Regions from separate parts of the Brucella intermedia LMG 3301 genome, predicted to be linked through region 1. Evidence: predicted binding sites of a transcription regulator. Region 1 holds the regulator's gene; each other region holds the start of a gene.

Region 1 (5,981 bases):
TGGCCGAAGTGCTCAAGGAACTGGGTTCCGAAGCGGCATGGGTTGTCTACGGCGATGGTCTCGACGAAATGACCACCGCAGGCGCGACGCAGATTGCGGCTCTTGAGAAGGGCCAAATCCGTACTTTTGAAATCACGCCGGAAGAAGTCGGGCTTCGCCGTTGCGATCCTGCGGAACTGAAAGGCGGCGAGGCTGCCGTGAACGCGAAGGCTCTGCTGGGTGTACTTGAAGGCGATAAAAACGCCTATCGAGACATCGTGTTGCTCAATTCGGGCGCGGCGCTCGTCATTGCTGGCAAGGCGAAAGATTTGAAAGAAGGCATCGAACTGGCGGCGCAATCCATCGATAGCGGTGCCGCACTTGGTGTTTTGCAGAAGGTGATTGCCGTTTCAAACGACAACACCGCCTGACGGAAAGGATCAAGTTATGTCTACCGATATTCTGCGCAAGATTGAGGCTTACAAACGCGACGAAATCGCCGCCGCCAAGGCCGAGCGTAGCGTGGCAGATCTGAAAGCACGCGCTCAGGATCAGGAAACACCGCGCGGTTTTCTTAAGGCATTGGAAGCGAAACGCGCGGCTGGGGAATTCGCCCTGATAGCCGAAATCAAGAAGGCGAGCCCTTCGAAAGGCCTTATTCGTCCTGATTTCGACCCGCCCGTCCTTGCACAGGCCTACGAGGCTGGTGGCGCGGCGTGTCTTTCCGTGCTGACCGACGCGCCATCCTTTCAAGGAGCGCCAGAATTTCTGACGGCGTCCCGCAACGCATGTAGCCTGCCGGCACTTCGCAAAGACTTTTTGTTCGATACCTATCAGGTGCATGAAGCCCGCAGCTGGGGCGCTGACTGCATTCTGATTATCCTGGCCAGCGTCGATGACGATCTGGCGAAAGCGCTCGAAGAAACCGCTTTCGAGCTCGGAATGGATGCTCTCATCGAAGTACACGACGAGACCGAGATGGAACGCGCACTCAAACTGTCGTCGCGTCTGCTCGGGGTCAACAACCGCAATTTGCGAACGTTTGAGGTCGATCTCGCTGTTTCCGAATGCCTGTCGAAAATGGCTCCCTCCGACCGTTTGCTGGTTGGGGAAAGCGGCATCTTCACACACGAAGATTGTCTGCGGCTGGAAAAGGCGGGGATCGGGACGTTCCTCATCGGAGAAAGCCTGATGCGCAAGGCAGATGTTGCAGCGGCGACCCGCGAACTTCTGACCGGCAAGGCCTGACCGATGGTCTCCAAACTCACCCATATCGACCAGAGTGGCGCTGCCAACATGGTGGATGTTGGGAGCAAGGACGAGACGGAGCGTCAGGCTGTGGCCGAAGGATCGGTCAGAATGAAGCCGGAAACGCTGGCGCTCATTCTGGAAGGCAATGCGGCCAAGGGGGATGTCATCGGCACTGCGCGTCTGGCAGGCATCATGGCAGCGAAAAAGACCTCGGACCTTATTCCCCTCTGCCATCCATTGATGCTGACCAAAGTCGTGGTCGAAATCGAACCGGACCACACGTTGCCCGGCCTGCGCGTTCGTGCACTCGCCAAGCTGAAGGGACGCACCGGCGTGGAAATGGAAGCTCTCACCGCCGTTTCAGTTACCTGCCTCACGATCTATGATATGGCCAAGGCGGTCGACAAGCATATGGAGATCGGCGGCATCCGCGTTATCGAAAAGAGCGGTGGCAAATCAGGCGACTGGACGGCATAAGCCGTTCTTCCAGATATGCTGCTGACTTTGCTTTGGATCAATTCTGCCAATCGTTTTTTATGGTTTAGACGGGGCAGAAATTCAGTTCGAGAGGAAACGCCATGTCCCTTCTCCCGGTCGATGAAGCACTGGCCCGCATTCTGAAGTCGGCGGAGCCGCGCGGCACTGAGCAGATCGCTTTGTCAGATGCTGGTGGGCGTGTCGTTGCAACACCCGTGCTGGCACATTTTCTGCAGCCGCCTTTTGACGGTTCGGCGATGGACGGCTATGCCCTGATCGCGCCGGACAACATCTCCTATCCTGCCGAGTTCGATATCATCGGCGAGTCGGCGGCGGGCAATCGCTTCGAAGGCGAATTAAGAAGCGGGCAGGCAGTCCGCATTTTCACCGGCGCGCCGCTTCCCAACGGTACCGACACAATCGTCATTCAGGAGCATACCGAGCGCTCAGGCAACCGGCTGATCGTCCATAAAGGCATGGAACCGGGACGGCATATACGCCGCGCGGGCCTGGACTTTTCGCCGGGCGACATAGTCATTCCATCAGGCCGTGAACTGGATGCCGCTGCGCTGTCGCTGGCAGCGGCCAGCGGCAATGCGAAAATCGACGTATTCAAAAAGCCCACGGTAGCCATTATCGCCACCGGCGACGAGCTTGTTGCTCCGGGCGAGATACCCGGAAAAGACCAGATCGTTGCATCGAACAGTGTTGGAATTGCCGAGATCGTAAGGCGAGCCGGCGGGACTTCTCAAGATAAGGGGATCATTCCCGATGATCCCGCTAAAATAGAGCAGGCAATAAAAGATAGCCTGCAAAGCGGTGTCGACGTTCTGGTCACAATCGGCGGAGCTTCGGTCGGTGCCAGGGACTTTGTCCATGGCGCGCTGCAGAAACTGGGCGTCGACCTCGATTTCTGGAAGATCGCCATGCGGCCCGGCAAACCGCTGATGCATGGACGGATCGATGTGAATGGCAAGATTGTCCATATTATCGGCTTGCCCGGCAATCCTGTTTCCAGCCTGGTGTGCAGCCTTGTTTTTCTCCGGCCGCTTGTCGCGAAGCTCGCCGGCACCAGCCTTGACGCCGATATCCGTCCGGCGAAGCTGGGTGTTGCCCTGCCAGCTAACGATCCTCGCCGCGATTATATCCGGGCTACCATCGAATCACGACCGGATGGAACGCTGGTCGCGTCGCCTTTTCCGTTGCAGGATTCGTCCATGTTGTCCGCCCTCGTCCGCTCAAAAGCGCTTATCATCAGGGATGAGAACGCTCCCGCTGCCGCTAGTGGCGATGATTGCCGAGTTCTGATGCTATAGCGGCGATGCCTCCTCGGAACATGAGGAATTCGCCCTAAGCCCCGGTGGGATATATATTATTCAGAATGTCGTCCCACCCACTCCGGTGGCAGGAATGCAGCGCCGGAACATCCCATCTTTCCTTGTTTTGAGCATTAACGATTTTAAAACCATTGCAGAACAAGACTGGAACATATAGTGTTCGTTCTGGTTTTGTTTTTCTCGATTCTTGGCCGGGAGGGTGTCGCGCATGTTGACCCGTAAGCAGCACGAGCTTCTGCTGTTCATTCACGAACGTCTGAAGGAAACGGGCATTCCTCCCTCTTTCGACGAGATGAAGGAAGCGCTCGATCTGGCTTCAAAATCGGGTATCCATCGTCTGATCACTGCTCTGGAGGAGCGTGGCTTTATCCGCCGCCTGCCCAACAGGGCGCGTGCACTTGAGGTGTTGCGGTTGCCGGATTCAATCGCTCCTGGGCTCAATGCCCAAAAGAAGTTCGCTCCCAGCGTGATCGAAGGCAGTCTTGGCAAAGCGCCGCCCCCCCCTCCACCGGCTCGCCCTGCCCCTGTAGCTACCAATGACGACACGTCGGCAACGGTATCCGTACCGGTCATGGGACGAATAGCTGCGGGTGTGCCGATCTCCGCCATTCAGAACCAGACCCACTCCCTCAGCCTCCCGCCAGAAATGATCGGCGCGGGCGAGCATTACGCGCTTGAGGTCAAAGGGGATTCAATGATCGATGCCGGAATTTTCGACGGAGACACGGTGATCATCAAACGCGGAGATTCCGCAAATCCCGGTGAGATCGTGGTAGCTCTGGTCGATGATGAAGAAGCGACCTTGAAGCGCTTTCGCCGTAAGGGTGCCTCCATCGCTCTGGAAGCGGCTAATCCCGCTTATGAAACGAGGATATTCGGCCCTGACCGTGTTCGCGTACAGGGGAAGCTCGTCGGTCTTATCCGCCGTTACTAGAGCACGTCTTCCGAAAGCGGGAACCGGTTTCGGGTGATGCGCGTGACAAAACTAGATCGAGCGGTTTGGATTGAATAGAGCGAGAGACCGCTCGAAATCAATTGCAATGCGTTGTGGGGTTGTCCGCATCCGATGAACAGTCTGCTACGGTTCGAGTGGAACCGGATTTGGGCTTATATTCTCGTTCGGGCAAGCCGCGTGCCGCGCGCGAATGAATGCGATGCAAATGCCAGGGACGACTTGGAACATCAACAGCGTATGTAATTCGGTCGTCCGGACGCAAATCAGGCCTCGGCTGCTTCTCGTCAAGCCTCGCAGTTTCATGCGATTTTCCCGTTGCCGCTTTGGGAGAGCGGCTTTCATCGCGTTGTTGTCCGAGTCTGATTTCTACGGCTCCTTTCAGCGCCAGATCGCGTTTACTGATGCTGGTAATCGTTGAGCGACCACATGTAGCATCCTTGCCCGGAACAGCCAGGATGACCACATCCCCGATATTGCAGGCAATCTCCCGCATTGCCGGTTCTCCAGTATAGGCAAGCGTGCGACCATCACGCAGGGTAATTGTGCACACTCCCTCAACACACTCAAAACCATCGGACGCGGCCAGCTTTTCTTTTTTAACCGAAAGCGGGGGGATCATTTCCTTGACGAGATAGGCAGTTTTCCAATTGTCGATTGTGAACTGGGAAGGTCGATTTCGATTAACCGCAAGCCTTCCGTCCTCCAATCGGACGCCTACCAGCTTGGCATCTTCGGATACGACGATATCGGGAAATGGTTCCCTTAAAAAAACCATCAGGCCGAGGACGACAAATGGGAGCGCCAGTACCTTCAGTCTGGTGGAAAGCACAACCGCCAGAACCAGCGCAATGGTCCAGAAAACAAGAGTAAGCGCGGGCATGGTTCCTGGATTACCATCCGGCGACCAGGTCGCGACGAAGGCAGCAATGTGCCTTACCGCGAAAATGCCCCAGCCCATTATTTGCAAAGGCACCCAGTCAAGCTGCAAAGGCATCAGCACCAGGCCGAAAACAGCAAACGGCATCACAAGCAAGGCTATTGCGGGTTCAGCAAGCACATTTCCCACCAATCCCAATGGCGCTGTGTTGTTGAAATGATAGGCGGCGAAAATGCCGCTCGCCAACCCGGCAATGAGCGAGGTGCCTGCCGCTGCCGCGACTAGCTTTAATATCCGCCCAACAAAGCCGTCTCTGGACCTCCTAAGCTTCTCTGCGCCGACACGCCTGTTCGCATTGCGTTCGCTCCACCAGGCATAACCGGCGATCAACGCAGCGGTTGCAGAGAACGACATCTGGAAACTCGGCCCCAAAATCTCATGCGGCGAAAGAGCAATCATCGCGAGCGCCGCTATGGCCAGATTGCGCATGCTGATGGCAGCGCGATCGACCAGCAATGCTCCAAGCATAATCGCAATCATCACATAGCTTCGTTGCGCAGCAACGTCCGCACCGGACATGGCAAGATAGAAGGTACAGCTTAGCAGGGAGAGAAAAGCCGCGTATTTCTTAACCGGGCGCCGGACGCTGAAAGCGGGAAACAGCGCGAAGGCAGACCGTAGCGTCAACATGACGACGCCAGCGGCGAGCGCCATATGCAAACCCGAGATTGAAAGAATATGTGCAAGCCCTGCCTTGCGCAGATCGTCGTTGGTTTGCTCGCTGATCCCGGCGCGGGTGCCTGCCACGAGCGCCGAAGCGACACTGCCATCCTCCCCTCCAATCACTTCCTCAATCCGTTCGGAAACCCGGACCCGTAGCATAGCAATCCACTGGGATATTTCCGCTGTCAGTTCATCCGGCGGGGGAACAATCGCTACTTTGGGCGTCCCGAGAAAGAACCCGTTGGCGCCAATGCCATTGAAATATGCGTGAAAAGAGAAATCATAGTTTCCAGGGCGGACGGGGCCAGATGGGATGCGCAATCGCGCAAAACCAGACAATCCACTGCCGATCACTGTTGTCGCCGGTATATCTCTGGCATTA
Region 2 (5,981 bases), on a different contig from region 1:
TTGGTAATCGCCCATGAAGAACATTGCTATTGTCGGCACCGGTCCGACCGGGATCTACACTTTCTTTTCGCTGCTCAAATTCGCAGAGCCAATGTCCATCTCGATCTACGAGAAGGAAGATGAAGCTGGCGTAGGCATGCCTTATAATGACGATGAGAACAGCCGGATGATGCTGGCCAACATCGCCAGCATCGAGATTCCGCCGATTACCTCGACCTATCTGGACTGGCTGCGCAAGCAGGACGAGACGCGTCTCGCTCGATACCGGGTCGACAAGGAAGGTCTTCACGATCGACAATTCCTGCCTCGCATTCTGCTGGGCGAATATTTCCGGGATCAGTTTCTGGCTCTTGTCGAGGCAGCGCGTCGAAAAAACTTTGAAGTCGAAGTGCACGAATCCTGCGAGGTCACGGATATCGAAGCCACGGCCGATGGTGTCAAACTCTGGACTGAGGGGAAGCTCGATTCGAAACTCCTCGATCTCGTCGTCATCGCCACCGGCCACGTCTGGCCCGACGGCGACGAAGCAACGCGCAGTTATTTTCCCAGCCCCTGGTCTGGACTGATCGAAGCCAGGATACCAGCGTGTAAAGTGGGCATTATGGGGACATCGCTCAGCGCCATCGACGCAGCAATGGCGGTCGTTGCCCAACATGGAAGCTTTATCGAGGAAGAAGACGAAAACCTGCGCTTCGACCTTGACCCGGACAGTAAAGGTCTGGCGATAACGCTTATGTCCCGTTCAGGCATCCTGCCAGAAGCGGATTTTTATTGCCCGATCCCTTACGAGCCCTTGCAGATTGCCACGGAGCAGGCGATCAACAGGGAGATCGAGAGCGGTGCCAGTGGCTTGCTTGACAGGATATTCGCCTTGGTCGCGCGCGAAATCGAGGACGCCGATCCGGCCTGGAGCGAGCGTGTTTCGCTTTCGGAACTCAACGCTGACAGCTTCGCTGATGCCTACTTTGCCGACCGCCAAAACCACGATGCGTTCCGCTGGGCAGAATACAATCTCAAAGAAGTCGAGCGCAACAAGCGGGAGAAGCATACCGTCCCCTGGCGCTATGCAATCCTTCGGCTGCACGAGGTCGTTCAGGAGATTATTCCGCGTCTCAATGAAGAGGACCGCAAGCGGTTCGATACAGGACTCTGCAAGGTCTTCGTCGACAACTATGCTGCAATCCCGTCGGAATCGATCCGCAGGCTACTGGCGCTGCGCAAGGCCGGCCTGATAGACGTCCTCGAACTAGGGCACGATTACGACATGGAGGTAAGGAACGATCACACCGTCATCGCCATCGGCTCGGAAGTACGGACATTCGACGTGTTCATCGACGCCCGAGGCCAGAAGCCACTCAAGACGAAGGATTTGCCGTTTCCGTCACTGCGCCGGCAACTCGTTTCGGTCGGAGAGGATATTCCGGAGGTCTCAGACGACTACACTCTGCTGGTACCGGACATTGCATGTGGCAAGATTGCGTTCGGCGCGCTGCCGTATCTGATGCACGACCAGCCCTTCGTGCAGGGAATTACGGCAAGTGCCGACATTGGAGCAGCAATGGCCACTGCTGTCAGTGAACTAAAACACCAAACGCGCCGGCGGCTTCCTTTTATTGATCTCTCCTGATCGAAGCTGAAACATTGACGGGTCAGACAGATACGCCCATGCGAGCGGCCTGGATTATATCTTCGATCAATTCACGCCTTGCACGTTCTCTCGCGACACTGTCGTTTAACCGCAAGATATAGGATGGATGCCAGGAGATCAGCACCGGTCCACCATGTAACCCGATTTCAGCCTGACCGCGTCGCGAAGTAAGAGGAGCGTTGTTATCCGTCAGAGCGAACGCCGCAGAGGCCCCCAACGCAACCACCATGCGTGGACGGATGAAAGCCAATTCGAGCCCCAGCCACCAGCGACAATGCAGAATTTCCTGCCGGTCAGGATTTTGATGCAGGCGGCGCTTGCCACGCGGCATGAACTTGAAGTGCTTAACTGCATTGGTCAGCCATGTCTGCCTGACTTCTGCTCCTGCTGCAACCATGGCTTCACGCAAGAGGTGACCTGCCGGACCTACGAACGGTCGACCTTCCAGATCCTCACGATCACCCGGCTGTTCTCCTACAATCATGAGCTCAGCGTCTTCGGGCCCCTCACCCCAAACAGTCTGGGTTGCGGCCTCGCATAATCCACATCGCCGACAATGTCCGGCAGCCGCTCGCGCTTCGACCATTGTCTGAGGGAACTCGGGCGTTTGCGGCATCGCAGCGCGATAACGGGTCGAAATCGCGACTGCGCCAGCCGCTGGTGACGTTTCTGCGGCCGCGCGCATTCGCTCCACTCGCGACTCGGCATCTCGTAACATATCTGGAATCAGGCGCGTTTCGGGTAGGTTCTTCCAATACTTCTTAGGCATTTCCGCGCGCATCGCATTCAACTTTACCCGTGCCGGATTGAAGATGTTCGCGAAATAGGTGCCCCAAAGCGTTTCGGTGGCATCTTCCGATAAGTCAGGGCGTGAACCGCCTGGATGGTAGCTAAGTCTGCCGGCTTCAAATCGAGCTGTAAGCCTTGGCGTGGCGATCACCCAGTCCATATCCGCGAAACGCTTTGCGAAAAAGGAACTACCCGGCTCGACTATATTATGCTCCGGCTCAAACCAAGCAGCAAAGCGACGACGCAATCCAGTCTCAGGTAATTCGCGAAACCGTACGAAAGCATGCATCTTGTGGATATCACGACCAACCGATTTTGCCATGAGATGCAGCCGCCGCCCAAGCGGGTCCGCATGGCTTAAAGGTTCTCCCGCGTTTCGGTCAAGCCGCCACAACGCCTGATAGAGCAGTCCGAACCGTTCCGGATTAGAATGCCAGATAACCGAATGCGCAAGCTTCAAAAACCCCTGCGTAACGCTTGCCTTATGCTCACCAGGCGCATTGGGCAGCGACGCCCCATCAAACAATCCGTCTGCTCCGATCCAATCGATATCATTTGGCTCGATACCATGTGATATCGCGATGCGCGCCATCTCACGCCACGCATCGAAGGTGCCGCCGTCGGGTAGTTTAACGGAATAGATCATAATAGCCGCAGTTGCTCAGCGGGAGGTGCACATCGAGCGCGTAAATCGACGTTGTCGATGAGCCGCCCCGGCGACCAGCCAGGTGTCATGATAAAAGGGCGTGCCTTGTTCATGTTGGCACCTATCCGCACCAGATCTTCGTATCTTAAACCGCCGTTCTGGCGCGCAACGATTATGCGATCCACCGTGCGGGTGCCAAATCCAGGAACACGCAGCAGCAATTCACGGCTTGCACGGTTTACATCCAGAGGGAACAGGCCACGGTGCTGTATGGCCCAGGCAAGTTTTGGGTCCAGTTCCAGATCAAGATGACCAGCCTTCATGCCGGTAGCGATTTCCTCGGCAGTGAAACCATAAAAACGCAAAAGCCAATCTGCCTGATATAGGCGGTGTTCACGCAGTAGAGGAGGCTGGATCAAGGGCAGAGCTGCGGAGGCGTCCGGGATCGGGGAGAATGCTGAATAATAAACCCGTCGCAGCTTGTAACCACTGTAAAGCCGTGTCGACATTTTGAGGATGGTCACATCGTCTGCCCCATCCGCGCCGATGATCATCTGCGTACTTTGCCCGGCCGGTGCAAACCGGCGCGGCTTACGCCCGGTATGGGTCTTATCTTTTGCCGCCTCGCCTTCCAGCCGCACTTGTGCCATCGCACCACGGATCGTTTCAGGGCGTTTTTCCGGAGCGAATTTGCGCACACTTGCGTCCTCCGGCAATTCGACATTAATCGATAGCCGATCAGCCCAAAGCCCGGCCTCCCGGATCAAGTCCGGACTTGCATCGGGAATCGTCTTGAGATGGATATAGCCGCGGAAGCCGTGACCCTCCCGCAATGTCCGCGCGATGCGTACCATATCGGACATGGTCTGGTCGGGGGACTTGATGATGCCCGAGGACAAGAACAGGCCCTCGATGTAATTGCGTCGATAAAATTCCAGCGTGAGTGAGACAACTTCCTCGACTGAGAACCGCGCCCGTTCCACGTTCGAGCTGACCCGGTTTATGCAATAGGCACAGTCGAAGATGCAGAAGTTGGTCATAAGAATTTTCAGCAGGCTGATACAGCGCCCATCCGGAGTGTAAGCATGGCAAATCCCTGCGCCTCCCGACGATCCGACACCGCCCTTGCTTGCATCGCGCTTCTCGCCACCGCTTGACGCACAAGATGCATCGTATTTTGCCGCATCCGATAGGATGGCAAGTTTATCCTGAAGGCTCTTTTTCACCATGTGAGCGAAGATACATGTTCATGTTTTGTTCGTCAATAAAAGAGATTTTTTTGCGGATCGCTCACCACGACGTGACCTGTCGCCTGCAAATCTGTTCCCGAAGCCACCGACGCACCGATCTTCCCGATTTCCCAAATGCCAATAGACACCCGATCGAAGTGGGAAAGCGTGCGTCTAATGGCGGCTGCCTTCGACATAAGCCTCGCAAGCGGCCCCCTGCAGGACACGCGCGACGGCGGCAAAGACCTCTTCGCGTTCCTTGATGCTGAGGTCTTTGATGAGTTTTATCTTCTCTTCTCTTCTCTTCCCTATCCGGTCTCACTCTGAACAGACGTGGGATATTGACCGATCTCATCAAGCCTCGGTCACGACAGAGCTAGGATAGAGGAAATTTCTGTTCAAGACCTCAGTGAAGCTTGAACTCGCCTTCGACGCGGCGCCATTCATTCGGTCCGATCAAGCACTGATGCGTATAGCGGACAGAATGGAGCGGGCCTTCAAGCCTGGACTGCCAGAAATCCAGGAACCTGTGCATCTCAGGAAAATCGGGTGCCAGATCGTAGTCCTGCCAGACATAGGTCTGCAGCACGGATTCGAAATCAGGAATGCGATAGAGGATGTGCGCGGTGGTGAGGCCGTAGCCATTGAGCTGACGTTCCAGATCCGATGAGAATTGCATGCTTCATCTCCGTTTCATGACACTGTGAAGTGTGTCGCAAAATTTCACGACCATCAACGGATTTTTAGACGCAATCGCGCCGTTTATTGTTCCTTTCCAGTATGTTAGTAGCATCAGAAGACGAGTGCTAATTTTTTCGTTTCTCCCTCTTGAAATCGAAAAATCTCAAAACCAGATCATTTTGCGCAAAATGCTCGACTTGAGGTTTTGCACCCGCCTGGACCGATCATTCGGTCCGGCCAGAGGGAACAACGTCATCATTTTTGCTCAACGGAGGAAAACATGTCGTTCCGACCGCTTCATGATCGCATTCTCGTCCGCCGGGTCGAATCCGAAGAAAAGACCAAGGGCGGCATCATCATTCCCGACACCGCCAAGGAAAAGCCGCAGGAAGGCGAAGTCATCGCCGTAGGTCCCGGCGCGCGCAACGATGCCGGCCAGATCCAGGCGCTCGACGTCAAGGCCGGCGACCGCATCCTGTTCGGCAAATGGTCCGGCACCGAGATCAAGATCAACGGCGAAGACCTGCTGATCATGAAGGAAAGCGATGTCATGGGCATCATCGAAACCCAGGCAGAGCAGAAAAAAGCTGCCTGAGGCGATAACCCGTCAATCCAACCCATCAGTCAAATAGCTGCCTATTGAGGAGTTAGAGAAAATGGCTGCGAAAGAAGTCAAGTTCCACACCGATGCCCGTGAACGCATGCTGCGGGGAGTCGACGTACTGGCCAATGCCGTGAAGGTCACGCTCGGTCCAAAGGGCCGCAATGTCGTGATCGACAAGTCCTTCGGTGCCCCTCGTATAACCAAGGACGGCGTTTCCGTCGCCAAGGAAATTGAACTGGAAGACAAGTTCGAGAACATGGGCGCCCAGATGCTGCGCGAAGTGGCATCGAAGACGAACGATCTCGCCGGCGACGGCACGACAACCGCGACCGTGCTTGCCCAGGCCATCGTTAAGGAAGGCGCCAAAGCCGTCGCCTCCGGCAT
Region 3 (5,981 bases), 1.2 Mb from region 1:
CTGCTTGCTGCACACCGCGCCATCGAATCGATCACGCTCGACCGTGGTGCGGCGCACCTGAAAGACGAGCTGATGCCGCGCTATGCGGAACTCATCTATTACGGCTTCTGGTTCTCGCCGGAACGCGAAATGCTGCAGGCGGCAATCGATCACAGCCAGCGCCATGTCGAAGGCGAAGTCACGCTCAAGCTCTACAAGGGCAATGTGATGGTGATCGGTCGTGAATCGGAAAAGTCGCTCTATTCCGACAAGCTCGTCACCTTCGAAGACGACCAGGGCGCTTACGACCAGAAGGACGCCGCAGGCTTCATCAAGCTCAATGCGCTACGTCTGCGCACGCTTGCTGCGCGTGATCGCAAATAAGCATATCCAACCCGGACAAAAGCCCGCCTTCCCGGCGGGCTTTTTGTTTTTAGAGCAGGACCTGAATCTTGTCTGTTTATCTGGCCCTGCCCGCCTGCATTCTGCTTGGCATTTATCTGCTGGTGCGCTGCATTTCCATTCTATGGAAAATCATTGCGCCTGAGGTCCGCCACCAATTTGCGGGCAACGCCCGGCCACACGTCTTTCATTTGCCGAACGCCGGGCGATACGCGATCAGCATCGTGTTTCCGCCGTTTACCATTCTCCCCGGCACGGCCTATTTCTCAACGCAGTTTGCCATCAAGGCGCGCGCAACCGGCGCGCCGATTGCCTATCATTCCACAAGCCGCTTCCTGTTGAGCGTCCGGCGGGCGGATATGCGCGGCAATGCTTCCCATGCCTTGGGATATTTCGACTGCATGACAGCCGGGATTACGAAATCACCTGCCTGACCCCTGAAAAGATCAGGGCGAATTTCCGGCTGGAAATAACGCTCCATGTTTCGGTCCTGAAACTCGCGCCCGTCATCGCGGGGACCATTCTTGCCGCTGGAATGAGCGTGGGCGGGACGATCGTCTTTGTGCTCTGGATGACCGGCAACATTTGATAAAGTCAGACTGCGTTCTTGATTGCCGCCAGCATCTTTTCCTCGCCGGGACGCAAGGTCAGCACCCGCACGCCATTGGCCGTGACGGCGACCGTATGCTCGAACTGCGCTGACAGTTTTCCGTCCCGCGTCACCACCGTCCAGCCATCCTTTTCCTGCTTCACCTTGGCCGTACCCTGATTGAGCATCGGCTCGATGGTGAACACCATGCCTTCGCGCAGGCGAACCCCGGTGCCGGGCTTGCCGAAATGCAGGACCTGCGGTTCCTCGTGCATCTCGCGACCGATGCCATGGCCGCAATATTCCCGCACGATGCTGTAATCATGCCGCTTGGCGTGACGTTCGATCGCATGGCCGATATCGCCAAGCGTCGCGCCGGGACGCACGGCGGCAATTCCCTTCCACAGCGCCTCATAGGTCACGCGGACCAGCCGCGAGGCAAAGGGCGCAACTTCGCCCACCATGTAGGTCTTGCTGGAATCGGCGATATAGCCGTCCTTTTCCAGCGTGATGTCGAAATTGATGATCTCGCCGTGTTGAATGATCTCGTTATCCGACGGCATGCCATGGCAGACGACCTCGTTCCTGGAGCTGTTCAGCACGTAAGGATAGTCATATTGCCCCTTGCTGGCAGGCCGCGCCTGCAATTCGCGGGTGATGTAGTCCTCGACCAGATCGTTGACCTGCATCGTGGTCATGCCCGCCAGCGGCGTGCGGTCGAGAAGGGCAAAAACCGAGGCGAGCAGCGCGCCGGATGCCGCCATCTTTTCCACTTCGGCCGGCGTCTTGGTCATGACGGCTGCACTTCCAGCACCGGCAGAACCGGCAGCTCGACCTGCGCTGCGCGCAACTGCATCTGCACGATCTCGTTGAACGACAGGTCGGGATGGGCCTGCGCCAGCATGCCGATCTTCATCCAGTATTCAGCCTGCGCATTGATCGAACGGCACATGACGTCGCTCGCCTTGCGCAGTTCCTCGTGCAGTTCGTCACCGATCTTTACGATACCCATAACAGTGTCCGGAATAAGCATTTGATATACGAACCATATATAAACCGTATATTCTGTTCATTCAAGCTTTCTACTCTTCCTTGTCACGCAATCAAATCATTTGCATTTAATACGGCACCTTACTATAAGGTGCCGTATGGAAATTATCGAGCAAAAGCATCGTGCCCTTCTGGGCGAAATGGAACGCCGGCACAGCCCGTCCACCGACGCGCTGAAAGCCTGTTTTGAAGTCTTGTCGCTTGCTGCGGCCATTGACCGGGATTGCGCCAGCCGGCTGGCGCCGCACAAGCTTTCGGAGGGCAAGTTCGTCCTGCTGTTTCTGCTGCACGATGCGCCCGAGGGCCTCTCGCCGCACGCGCTTTCGGAACGCGCAGGCGTCACGCGCGCCACCATCACCGGCCTGCTGGACGGGCTGGAGCGCGACGGTTTCCTCAAGCGTCACGCGGATAGCGAGGACCGCCGCAAGCTGACTGTCCGGCTGACATCCGAAGGCTCGCTGCTGGCGCAACAGCTTTTCGAACAACATACCGCATGGATTGCAAGCCTGATGAGCGATCTCTCGTCAGGCGAACAGCAGCTTCTCAGCACCTTGCTGCGCCGCATCTGGAGCCGCACCGACGCCGGTCGCTCCTTCAAGATCAATGAAACCCTAAGGGATATGTCATGACCTATTACCTCGCCGAGCTTTATTCCCCGAAATCGAGCTGGCACGCACTCGATGCTGAAGGCCGGCAGGCCTTCTTCGAGAAAGTCGGCGCGGGGATGGGCGGACTTGCGGCGCTCGGTATCGAGGCTTTGGCATTGGGGCCTGTCGACGCGACAAAGCCTTTTGCACCCGGTCAGAATTTCTTCGCCATCTGGCGTTTCCCGGACGAAGCAGCCCTCGACATGCTGATTGCCGGAATCACTGCCACCGGCTGGCATGATTATTTCGACACGATCAATGCGGCTGGCGCTGGCACCGACCTTCCCGGCCATCTGGCGCAACTGGCAGGCGTGCCTTTCCGGGAAGCCGCCTGATACTACAGTTGCATTCTTCGTGAGGCCGGGGCGGAAAGAGCGCCTTGTCTGCGTTCTGCTGCCCGCCTACCTTCAAATACGCTCCGCTCCGGTACTCGAAAATCACTCTTTTCGCCACGGCCTGAGGAATTTGCAACTGTGGTGCCAGCTGATCGCCCATGACGATAAATGCTTCCCTCTCAGAGCGACCTTTATGCGTCCCAATGAACGCAGGGCGCTCCAGGGAAGGATTTTTCTTATCCACACATGCTGCCGGCTGATCCCGCCGACTGATCCCGCCGACGGATCCCGCTTGACTCTTGCCTCGCTCGATTCAATACTAGAACAAATAGAGAACAATTTGACAGGAATCGAACGTGAGCGGCATCGACATCGCGGCGTTGCGGCGCATGGTTACGGCCATTGCAGGCAATGATCCGCAAGGCAGTTTTGCCAGCAGGACAGGAAGCGAGGACAGGTGCGGTTTTGCGCGCGCCCGCAGTTTCACGCTTGGCCTTGCCGGGGCCGATGCCGCCTTTCCGCATGGTCTGGCGGGCGATGCGCTGCACGAGGTCTTTGCCGAAAATCCGGGCGCGCATATGGCGGCGACCGGCTTTGCGCTCGCCTTTGCCGCCCGCGCGGCAGAGCGCTCCACACAATATCGGCGCCCCATCATCTGGATCGAGGAGGAAAAGGCTGCCAGCGAATATGGGGGGCTTTATCCGCCGGGGCTCCATGCCTTCGGGATCGATCCGTCGCGGCTTCTGATCGTGCGCTGCCCCACGGCGCAGGATGTGCTGAAAGCGGCAAACGATGCGCTGGAAGCGGGCAGCGGCGGCAAGGCCTCGCATCTTGTTTCCGGTGTCGTCGCCTCGGTGACAGGCCAGCCGAAATGTCTCGACCTCACCGCCTCGCGCCGCCTGCTTCTGGCAACAGAAACCGCGCAGCTGCCCGTCATCCTGCTAAGGAGCCACCGGACGGCGGTGCAAAGCGCTGCCGTCAGCCGCTGGCGGGTGGCGCCCGCGCCATCGCGTTCAAGCGGAGCGAGTGCGCCGGGAAAGCCCGCCTTTTCCGCCGTGCTGGAGCGCAACCGCCACGGCACATGCGGACAATGGATCATGGAATGGAACAATGAAACCCTTGAATTTGGTGCACGAGAACGGGACGGCAGAACGCTTGTTTCTCGCCCTGTGGTTTCCGTTTCTGCCGACCGACCGGCTTCGCCGCGCCGTTCCGCATGACGGCAGGGAGCGCCCGCCCCTGGTGGTGACCGAGCGCACGGCCAATGCGCTGCGCCTGACGGCGGTGGATGCGGCGGCGGCAAGGCTCGATCTTTTCCCCGGCATGGCGCTGACGGATGCCCGCGCCCGCGTGGAAAGACTGGAAGTGGCGGCCGCAGCACCAGAACAGGATGCGGCCTTGCTCAAGCGCCTTGCTCATTGGTGCGAGCGCTACACGCCGCTCGTCGCCTACGATGAGCCGCATGGGCTGATGCTCGACATAACCGGCTGCGCACATCTGTTCGGCGGGCTCGCCGCCATGCGCGCCGACGCCATCGGCCGCATCGAACGCGCCGGGCTGAAGGTGCAGGCAGCGATTGCCGACAACAGTTTTGCCGCACGCCTTCTGGCACGCGGAACAAAGGGCGACGTCTTCAGCAGGGCGGAGGCCGACCGGCAGCTTCCCCGCCTGCCGCTTTCCGCGCTGGAACTGACGCAAGCTGCCGAAACCGGGCTCAAGCGCGCCGGGCTGAAACGCATCGGCGATGTGATGGGGCTTCCGCGCGCCGCGCTCACCGCCCGCTTCGGCACCGATCTTGCGACCCGGCTCGACCGGCTGGCGCGGCGCGAGCGCGCGCCGATTTCCCCCTTGCGCATCCTGCCGCTCCGCACCGCCGAACGCCGCCTGTCGGAACCTGTCACGGGGATGGAGCTGGTCGAACACATATTGCAGGAACTGGCGCAGGCGCTTTTTGCGCAGCTTGAACCGGAGGGCAAGGGCGGGCTGCTGATCGAGGCCTCCTTCTTCCGTGTCGATGGCGACGTGCGCCATATCCATATCGAAACCGGCCAGCCCTTGCGCGACGACAGGGTTTTCCTGCGCCTTGCCCGCGAAAGGCTCAACGCCTTGACCTCTCCCCTCGACGCCGGTTTCGGCTTCGACATGATCCGGCTGGCGGCGTTGCGCTGCGCACCCGTCGCCCAGCGCCAGACGGGGCTCGACCAGCATGAGGAGGATGAAGCGGGTTTCAGCCAGCTTGTCGATCGGCTTTCGGCGCGGCTTGGACAGGACCGCGTTCTCGTTTCCTTTTCGCGCAACACCCATATTCCCGAACGCGCCTTCGGCCTGCGTCCCGCCCTCCATGCGGACGGCAAGGGCGAAGCCGGTCATGAAAGCGCTCCAATGCTTCCCTCAGGGCTTCCCCCGGCGCTTCCCCCAGGGCCTCCCCCAGGGCTTCCCGGCGATCCGCCCGCGCGCCCCATAAAACTGTTTCGCCCGCCGCAATTGATCGAAAGCGTGGCGGAAGTGCCTGACAGTCCGCCTTCCTTCTTCCTGTGGCGGCGGGTGCGCCATCAGGTGCGCCTTGCCGAAGGGCCGGAACGGATCGAGCCGGAATGGTGGCGTGCAATCGGCCAGAACGTGCCGGAACTGCGCGATTATTACCGGGTGGAGGACGAAAACGGCCAGCGTTTCTGGATTTTTCGCGAGGGGCTTTATGACGGCCTCAATCATCCGCGCTGGTTTCTGCATGGGTTGTTTGCGTGATGGCACGATTTTTTGAAATGGCTGCTGCCAGCAATTTTTCCTTCCTTTGCGGCGCATCGCATCCGCAGGAACTGGTTTTGCAGGCCCATGCGCTTGGCCTGTCCGGCATAGGCATCGCCGACCGCAACACGCTGGCCGGTGTGGTGCGCGCCCATGCGGCATGGAAGGAATTTCGCGACAAGAGCGATTTCCGGCTGTTCATCGGCTGCCGCCTGTCCTTCACCGACGGAACGC

The links. Region 1 encodes LexA, which represses DNA repair genes until DNA is damaged. Its sites were predicted from a motif close to TGTTCNNNNTGTGTTCNG; they were not measured.
Positions count from the first base shown of each region.
Region 2: a site for LexA is predicted at 4,328-4,345, ahead of OINT_RS21055 (putative DNA modification/repair radical SAM protein). Genes of this name have one in related genera too.
Region 3: a site for LexA is predicted at 3,323-3,340, ahead of OINT_RS00410 (ImuA family protein). Genes of this name have one in related genera too.

Region 1 is NZ_ACQA01000001.1:1,328,300-1,334,280, forward strand. It holds gene trpD (anthranilate phosphoribosyltransferase) at 1-410, shown strand, start outside; gene trpC (indole-3-glycerol phosphate synthase TrpC) at 427-1,227, shown strand; gene moaC (cyclic pyranopterin monophosphate synthase MoaC) at 1,231-1,707, shown strand; gene OINT_RS06305 (molybdopterin molybdotransferase MoeA) at 1,809-3,023, shown strand; gene lexA (transcriptional repressor LexA) at 3,253-3,978, shown strand; gene OINT_RS06315 (ComEC/Rec2 family competence protein) at 4,076-5,981, opposite strand, start outside.
Region 2 is NZ_ACQA01000002.1:1,844,868-1,850,848, reverse strand. It holds gene OINT_RS21065 (FAD-NAD(P)-binding protein) at 14-1,627, shown strand; gene OINT_RS21060 (UdgX family uracil-DNA binding protein) at 1,650-3,083, opposite strand; gene OINT_RS21055 (putative DNA modification/repair radical SAM protein) at 3,080-4,309, opposite strand; gene OINT_RS23950 (hypothetical protein) at 4,490-4,639, shown strand; gene OINT_RS21050 (usg protein) at 4,719-4,991, opposite strand; gene groES (co-chaperone GroES) at 5,274-5,588, shown strand; gene groL (chaperonin GroEL) at 5,650-5,981, shown strand, end outside.
Region 3 is NZ_ACQA01000001.1:86,226-92,206, reverse strand. It holds gene OINT_RS00440 (argininosuccinate synthase) at 1-363, shown strand, start outside; gene OINT_RS00435 (hypothetical protein) at 432-815, shown strand; gene map (type I methionyl aminopeptidase) at 976-1,764, opposite strand; gene OINT_RS00425 (ParD-like family protein) at 1,761-1,982, opposite strand; gene OINT_RS00420 (MarR family winged helix-turn-helix transcriptional regulator) at 2,119-2,649, shown strand; gene OINT_RS00415 (DUF6616 family protein) at 2,646-3,002, shown strand; gene OINT_RS00410 (ImuA family protein) at 3,359-4,222, shown strand; gene OINT_RS00405 (Y-family DNA polymerase) at 4,158-5,747, shown strand; gene OINT_RS00400 (error-prone DNA polymerase) at 5,747-5,981, shown strand, end outside.